2 linked regions of the Lacticaseibacillus paracasei subsp. paracasei genome follow. Each later gene encodes a partner of the first gene's protein in a complex. Links are inferred from orthologs where the notes say so. Each region holds a gene or a part of one and is shown in the gene's direction. Other genes may lie near its edges.

Region 1 (3,292 bases):
GACTGCCAAAACGGTTTATGCTTATATTGATCGATTTGCGAATTACGGCTTCAATCGTTCTCACGCAGTTGCTTATAGTATGGTCGCATTTTGGTTAGCGTATTTAAAAGTGCATGATCCAGCCGCCTTTTTTGCGGCATTGATGAATGCTAGTATGAATAATTTGCCGAAGCTCCGGACTTACGTACAAGAAGCCAAAGCGCGTCAGGTAGCTTTATTAGGTCCTGACATCAACACCAGCAATGGTGGCTTTAAGTTGAGCGACGGGAAGATTCGCTTTGGACTTTTGTCTGTCAAAGGGATGCGCCGTGACTTTTCCGAAGCCATTTTTACCGCTCGTAAAAATGGCCCGTTTAAAGATTTTCGCGATTTACTACAGCGCCTCGAGCCGAAGTGGTTAAAGGCAGATAATTTCAAGCCATTGATTCTTGCCGGTGCCTTTGATAGCTTTGATGATAACCGGGCACAGACAATTGCGAACTTAGATGAATTAATCAACTCGGTTAAACTTGCTGGCAATGATGTTGGGCTATTTTCAGTGCTAGCGCCTAAACCGATTGTGGTGCCGGAAATGCCGGCAGGCGAACGGCTTGAAGAAGAGGCTAATGTTTTAGGCGTTTACCTTTCTGGTCATCCGGTTGACAAATATGCCCCTTTGAAAACGCAATACACATTAGTCAATGTGGTGGATTTAGCAGAAGGTCGCACGGTTGATATTTTGCTTCTGGTTCGACACATTAAGCGGATCCGGACCAAAACTGGGAAGCCTATGGCGTTTGTGGATGGACAGGATGCGACTGGCACCGTTTCGCTGACGGTTTTTCCCAATCTATATCCAACATTAGAAAAAATTGAGACCGACATGGTGGTACTAGTGAACGGGCGAGTTGAAAAACGCAATGACGACTTGCAACTCATTGTGAACCGGATTCAAGATGCCGCACCGTTGCTTGAGGCCTTACCAAAAGCACAGTTATTTATTCGCTTGGATGCGGATAATGTTGACGCCCGGACCGATTTACTGAAAAAATTGCAAACTGCCCATGGACCAATTCCGGTTATCACTGTCGACACGACCAGCAAGGAGAGTGTTTTGTTAGATAAGCGATACTGGGTCACTGCTGATACCAGCTTGATGGCTGATCTTGAATCGCGGTTTGGTGCGGCTAATGTGGTGTTGCGAAAACGACAAGAAGAATAGAGAAAATTGTAAAATGTTCTCATTTTCAGGGACTTTGTTTCTGAAAAGTGGTAAACTCAATGAGTATTTGTGATGGGACAAATCGCAAAAGAATATGCATGAGGTGAAATAATGAAACGCATTGGTATTTTGACCAGTGGCGGGGATGCGCCTGGCATGAACGCCGCGGTCCGCGCTGTTGCTCGCAAGGCGATGCACGAAGGCCTTGAAGTATATGGCATCAATTATGGATTTGCTGGGTTAGTTGCCGGCGACATTTTCAAAATGAATGAATCAACTGTCGGTGATAAGATTCAACGCGGCGGGACCATGTTATATTCCGCACGTTATCCACAATTTGCGCAAGAAGAAGGCCAGTTGCGCGGGGTCGAACAATTAAACAAGTTTGGCATCGAGGCGTTGGTCGTCATCGGCGGAGACGGCTCTTATCACGGTGCACTAGCTTTGACGCGTCACGGTTTCAACACCATTGGCCTGCCAGGAACGATCGACAACGATATTCCTTACACGGACTTCACGATTGGCTTTGACACTGCCGTTAATACAGTTGTGGAAGCTGTTGACCGTCTTCGCGATACCGCGGCTTCACATGAACGAACCTTTGTCATTGAAGTCATGGGTCGTGAAGCTGGGGACATTGCCCTTTGGTCGGGCGTCGCCGGTGGTGCCGAGGATGTCATCATTCCAGAACACGACTTTGACGTTAAGAAAATTGCGTCGAAGTTGCAAAGTTCTCGTGAACGTGGTCAAAAGCATGCGGTCATTCTTTTGGCAGAAGGCGTGATGCACGCTGATCAATTTGCCAAGGAATTAGCCGCACATGGCGATTTCCAATTACGTTCGACAGTTCTGGGACACATTGTTCGTGGCGGTGCACCGTCCGCACGTGATCGCGTTTTGGCTTCACAAATGGGTTCATACGCGGTTGAACTTTTGTTGCAAGGCAAAGGCGCTTTGGCTGTCGGCATTGAAAACAACAAGATCACGGCACATGATGTTCGGACCTTGTTTGATGCCAAGCATCACGCAGAACTTTCGCTCTACACCTTAGCGGAAGAGTTAACATTTTAATCTCGTAAACAAACGACATTAACGTCTGTTTAAATAATTTCAAGGAGCGATTTCACTTATGAAAAAAACCAAGATCGTCAGCACGCTTGGACCTGCAAGTAACACCACTGATATCATCGTTAAGTTGATTGAAGCGGGTGCCAACGTTTTCCGTTTCAATTTCTCACATGGTGATCATGAAGAGCATTTGGCACGGATGAACATGGTTCACGAAGCTGAAAAGATCACGGGTAAGACCGTTGGTATCATGCTGGATACGAAGGGTGCCGAAATTCGGACAACTCTTGAAGATACCCCGAATGGTAAGATCGATTTTCACACCGGTGACAAAGTTCGCATCTCCATGGATGCAAGTCTGAAAGGCACCAAGGAAAAAGTTGCTGTTACCTATCCTGGCCTTTATGATGACACTCACGTTGGCGGCCATGTTTTGTTTGATGATGGCTTGATTGACATGAAGATCACCGAAAAGGACGAAAAGAACCGTGAACTCGTTACCGTTGTTCAAAACGACGGTGTCCTTGGTGGTAAGAAGGGTGTCAACGCTCCTGGTGTTGCCATCAACTTGCCTGGGATTACGGAAAAAGACTCCGATGACATTCGTTTCGGCTTGGACAACGGGATCAACTTCATTGCTGCTTCCTTTGTTCGTAAGCCTCAAGACGTTTTAGACATTCGTGAACTCCTTGAAGAAAAGAACGCACTTAATGTTCAGATCTTCCCTAAGATCGAATCACAAGAAGGCATCGACAACATTGATGACATCTTGAAGGTTTCCGATGGCTTAATGGTTGCTCGTGGCGACATGGGTGTTGAAATTCCATTTGAACATGTTCCGATCGTTCAAAAGCGCTTGATCAAGAAGTGCAACTCTTTGGGTAAGCCGGTTATCACGGCTACACAAATGTTGGATTCCATGCAAGAAAACCCACGTCCTACCCGTGCCGAAGTAAACGACGTTGCCAATGCCGTGTTTGATGGCACCGATGCAACGATGCTTTCTGGCGAATCTGCTAATGG
Region 2 (3,278 bases), 450 kb from region 1 along the record:
ATTGATTCAGTTGCTGCTTTGGTGCCGCGGGCTGAGATTGAGGGCGATATGGGGGATGCCCATGTTGGCTTGCAAGCCCGATTAATGTCACAGGCGTTACGTAAGTTATCCGGTTCCATCAATAAGACAAAAACGATTGCTTTATTCATTAATCAGATTCGTGAGAAAGTCGGGATCATTTTTGGGAGTCCGGAAACGACACCAGGTGGTCGTGCATTGAAGTTTTATGCGACTGTTCGGTTAGAAATCCGGCGGTCGGAACAGATCAAGACAGGCGCAGATGTCGTCGGCAATCGCACTAAAATCAAAGTGGTCAAGAATAAGGTGGCACCGCCTTTTCGAACAGCAATTGTGGATATCATGTATGGCCAAGGCATTTCGCAAACTGGCGAACTTGTCGACATGGCCGTTGAGAGAGATATTGTTGAAAAAGCAGGGTCATGGTACGCGTATCAAGGTGAACGCATCGGCCAAGGTCGCGAAAACGCTAAGACATATCTTGATAACCACGCTGATCTTCAGCAGACGATTAAACAACAGGTTCGCGTGGCTTATGGTATGGCAGCCGCACCTGGTCGGGAGACGGCTTCGGTCAGTGAAGATCAACCCGAAATACATCAACAGGCTGAAGTATGAATCATGAGTCATGAGTCAACTTGCTGTTGTCGGATGTGATGAGTCCGATGGCGCAAGTTTTTTTATCTGAGCGGTCTTAAGGAGATTTGATATATGTTTTATTTTTCTCAGTTCGTAAAAAGCATCACCCAGACTTAAGACTGCTTTAATGCTGGTTTTTAGGCGCCGCTGTGCGCCTCCCGCTTCGGTTGACACCTTGCACCCTAGCACGTAAACTAATAGAGGTGTAATAATTTAAAAAAGCATCAAAGATTTTGATCAAAATTTGATTGAATCGCTTAGATGATGCGGAGGTGAAATGATGAGTTCAGTAACACTGGTCTCAATAACCCTCGCAGCAGTCATCGCTTTAGCGGTCGGTTTATTGATCGGATTTGCACTTCAAAAGAAGCTCCACCAGAACAATTTGGATCGAGCGACGCAGACAGCAGAAGGCATTATTGAGGCCGCTAAAAAAGAAGCAGCGACTTTAAAAAAAGAAAAACTGCTGGAAGCAAAAGACGAGAATCATCGCTATCGAACCCAACTTGAAGATGAATTGAAAGATCGGCGGACAGAAGTCCAGAAGTCGGAACATCGACTGAATCAGCGAGAGGATACTTTGGATCGGCGGGACGATACGCTAGATCGCAAGGAACAAAGTCTTGCTGACCGGGAAGCAAATTTGAACAAGCGGCAGCAACAGCTAGATGAACGTGAACAAGATATCTCTTCAGAAATCAGTAAACAGCACACAGAACTTGAACGGATCGCCGAGTTGACTCATGAACAGGCTCGGCAGCAGATTCTTGACCAGACACAATCAGAACTGACGCATGAACGCGCCGTGATGATCAAAGAAAGCGAAGATGAAGCTAAGGAAGCCGCGGATAAGAAAGCTAAAGTGTTGATCGCCGATGCGATTCAGCGCAGCGCTTCTGACATCGTTGCCGAAACGACAGTGACCGTGGTGAACTTGCCAAATGACGACATGAAAGGCCGAATCATCGGCCGTGAAGGTCGAAATATTCGGACACTTGAGACTTTGACAGGTATCGATTTGATTATTGATGATACCCCACAAGCCGTTGTTTTGAGCGGCTTTGACCCAATTCGCCGGGAAATCGCGCGAATTGCTTTGGAAAAACTCATTCAAGATGGTCGGATCCATCCAGCACGAATTGAGGAAATGGTTGATAAGGCGCGCAAAGAAATGGACGACCGGATTCGTGAAATTGGTGAACAAGCCATTTTCGACGTCGGTATCCATAATATGCATCCCGATCTGATTAAGATTTTGGGCCGATTGCACTTCCGTACGAGTTACGGTCAGAACGTTCTGGATCATTCGATTCAGGTCGCCAAACTGACTGGTGTGATGGCTGCTGAATTAGGAGAAGATGTCACCTTAGCGAAACGCGCGGGGTTATTACATGATATAGGCAAGGCGCTTGACCATGAAGTTGACGGATCTCACGTTGAAATCGGGGTTGAGCTGGCAACGAAGTACAAGGAACCAAAGACGGTCATCAACGCCATTGCATCGCATCATGGTGACGTTGAACCAACCAGTGTCATTTCGGTACTGGTTGCCGCAGCAGATGCGATTTCAGCTGCCCGCCCAGGCGCGCGGTCGGAATCGCTTGAGAACTATCTTCATCGTTTGGAGAAACTAGAAGTAATCGCCAACAGTCATGCTGGCGTGGATCATAGTTTCGCTATTCAAGCAGGTCGAGAAGTCCGGGTCATCGTCCAACCGGAAAAGCTCTCTGATGATCAGAGCGTCATCTTGGCTCGTGATATTCGCAATGAAATTGAAAAAGAACTGGAGTATCCAGGCCATATCAAAGTCACCGTGATTCGGGAGACAAGGACTGTGGAATACGCCAAGTAAAAAACACAGTACCCACCAGCACAAAGTTGGTGGGTACTGTATTTTTTATGCTGTTTTAGTTCGGACATTATTGTTAGACAGTTAGATGTCCTCTTAGAGCTTAGGCTTTCTTGGTAAAGGGACTTCGCGGTATTGACTGGCGCCAATGGTAGGCGAAAACTGTCCATTCAAGAAATCATTTAGGGCCGCGAGCGTCGCCTGCAAATGCTCATCATCTAGATACAGGGTGATGGTAACAGCAGTCCCGTAATCAGTGTTCGCAATTGACAAATGATTGGTTGTCAAAAAATGCTGAATTGGATCAAAGTCAGCGTAAGGAATGGTAAAAGTTACAGCTTTTTGTTTGATGCGCGCCACAATGCCGATGGTTTCGATCGCCGTGTTGGCATTGCCTGCATACGCCCGGATGAGTCCGCCAGCACCAAGTTTAATGCCGCCAAAGTAACGAGTCGTGACGGCTACCACATCACGCAAGTCATGCTGCAACAAAGCCTCCAGTGTTGGGGCACCGGCAGTTCCAGAAGGCTCGCCATTATCGCTTGCGCGTTGAATTTGATTGGTATCGCCAAGAACATAAGCAAAAACATTGTGGGTAGCTTTGGCGTTTTCCTTTGATACTTGCGCAATGACGGCCTTGGCATCGTCTTCATCCTTGATACGCGCAAGATGGGTGATGAAACGCGATTTTTTAATGGTATTTGTGTAGTTGCCGGTTTGTTGGATGGTAAGATATTGCTCTGACATGCGTAATCTCCTTATGAGGTGATCA

The links.
Region 2: pfkA (region 1) and rny share a complex: the UniProt entries of both Bacillus subtilis proteins name them as parts of the possible RNA degradosome complex. The link is inferred for Lacticaseibacillus paracasei subsp. paracasei from one-to-one orthologs.

The regions. Positions count from the first base shown.
Region 1 is NZ_AP012541.1:1,360,861-1,364,152, forward strand. The notes cover bases 332-3,292. They hold pfkA (6-phosphofructokinase), read left to right. Parts: upstream 332-1,312; coding sequence 1,313-2,272; downstream 2,273-3,292. Other genes in these bases: dnaE (DNA polymerase III subunit alpha), read left to right, coding at 332-1,201; pyk (pyruvate kinase), read left to right, coding at 2,331-3,292. Also shown: more of dnaE, read left to right, coding at 1-331. UniProt on the Bacillus subtilis protein: Catalyzes the phosphorylation of D-fructose 6-phosphate to fructose 1,6-bisphosphate by ATP, the first committing step of glycolysis.
Region 2 is NZ_AP012541.1:912,902-916,179, forward strand. Bases 277-3,223 are described here. They hold rny (ribonuclease Y), read left to right. Parts: upstream 277-937; coding sequence 938-2,509; downstream 2,510-3,223. Other genes in these bases: recA (recombinase RecA), read left to right, coding at 277-636; LBPC_RS04630 (YigZ family protein), read right to left, coding at 2,603-3,223. Outside these bases: more of recA, read left to right, coding at 1-276; more of LBPC_RS04630, read right to left, coding at 3,224-3,253. UniProt on the Bacillus subtilis protein: Endoribonuclease that initiates mRNA decay. Initiates the decay of all SAM-dependent riboswitches, such as yitJ riboswitch. Involved in processing of the gapA operon mRNA, it cleaves between cggR and gapA.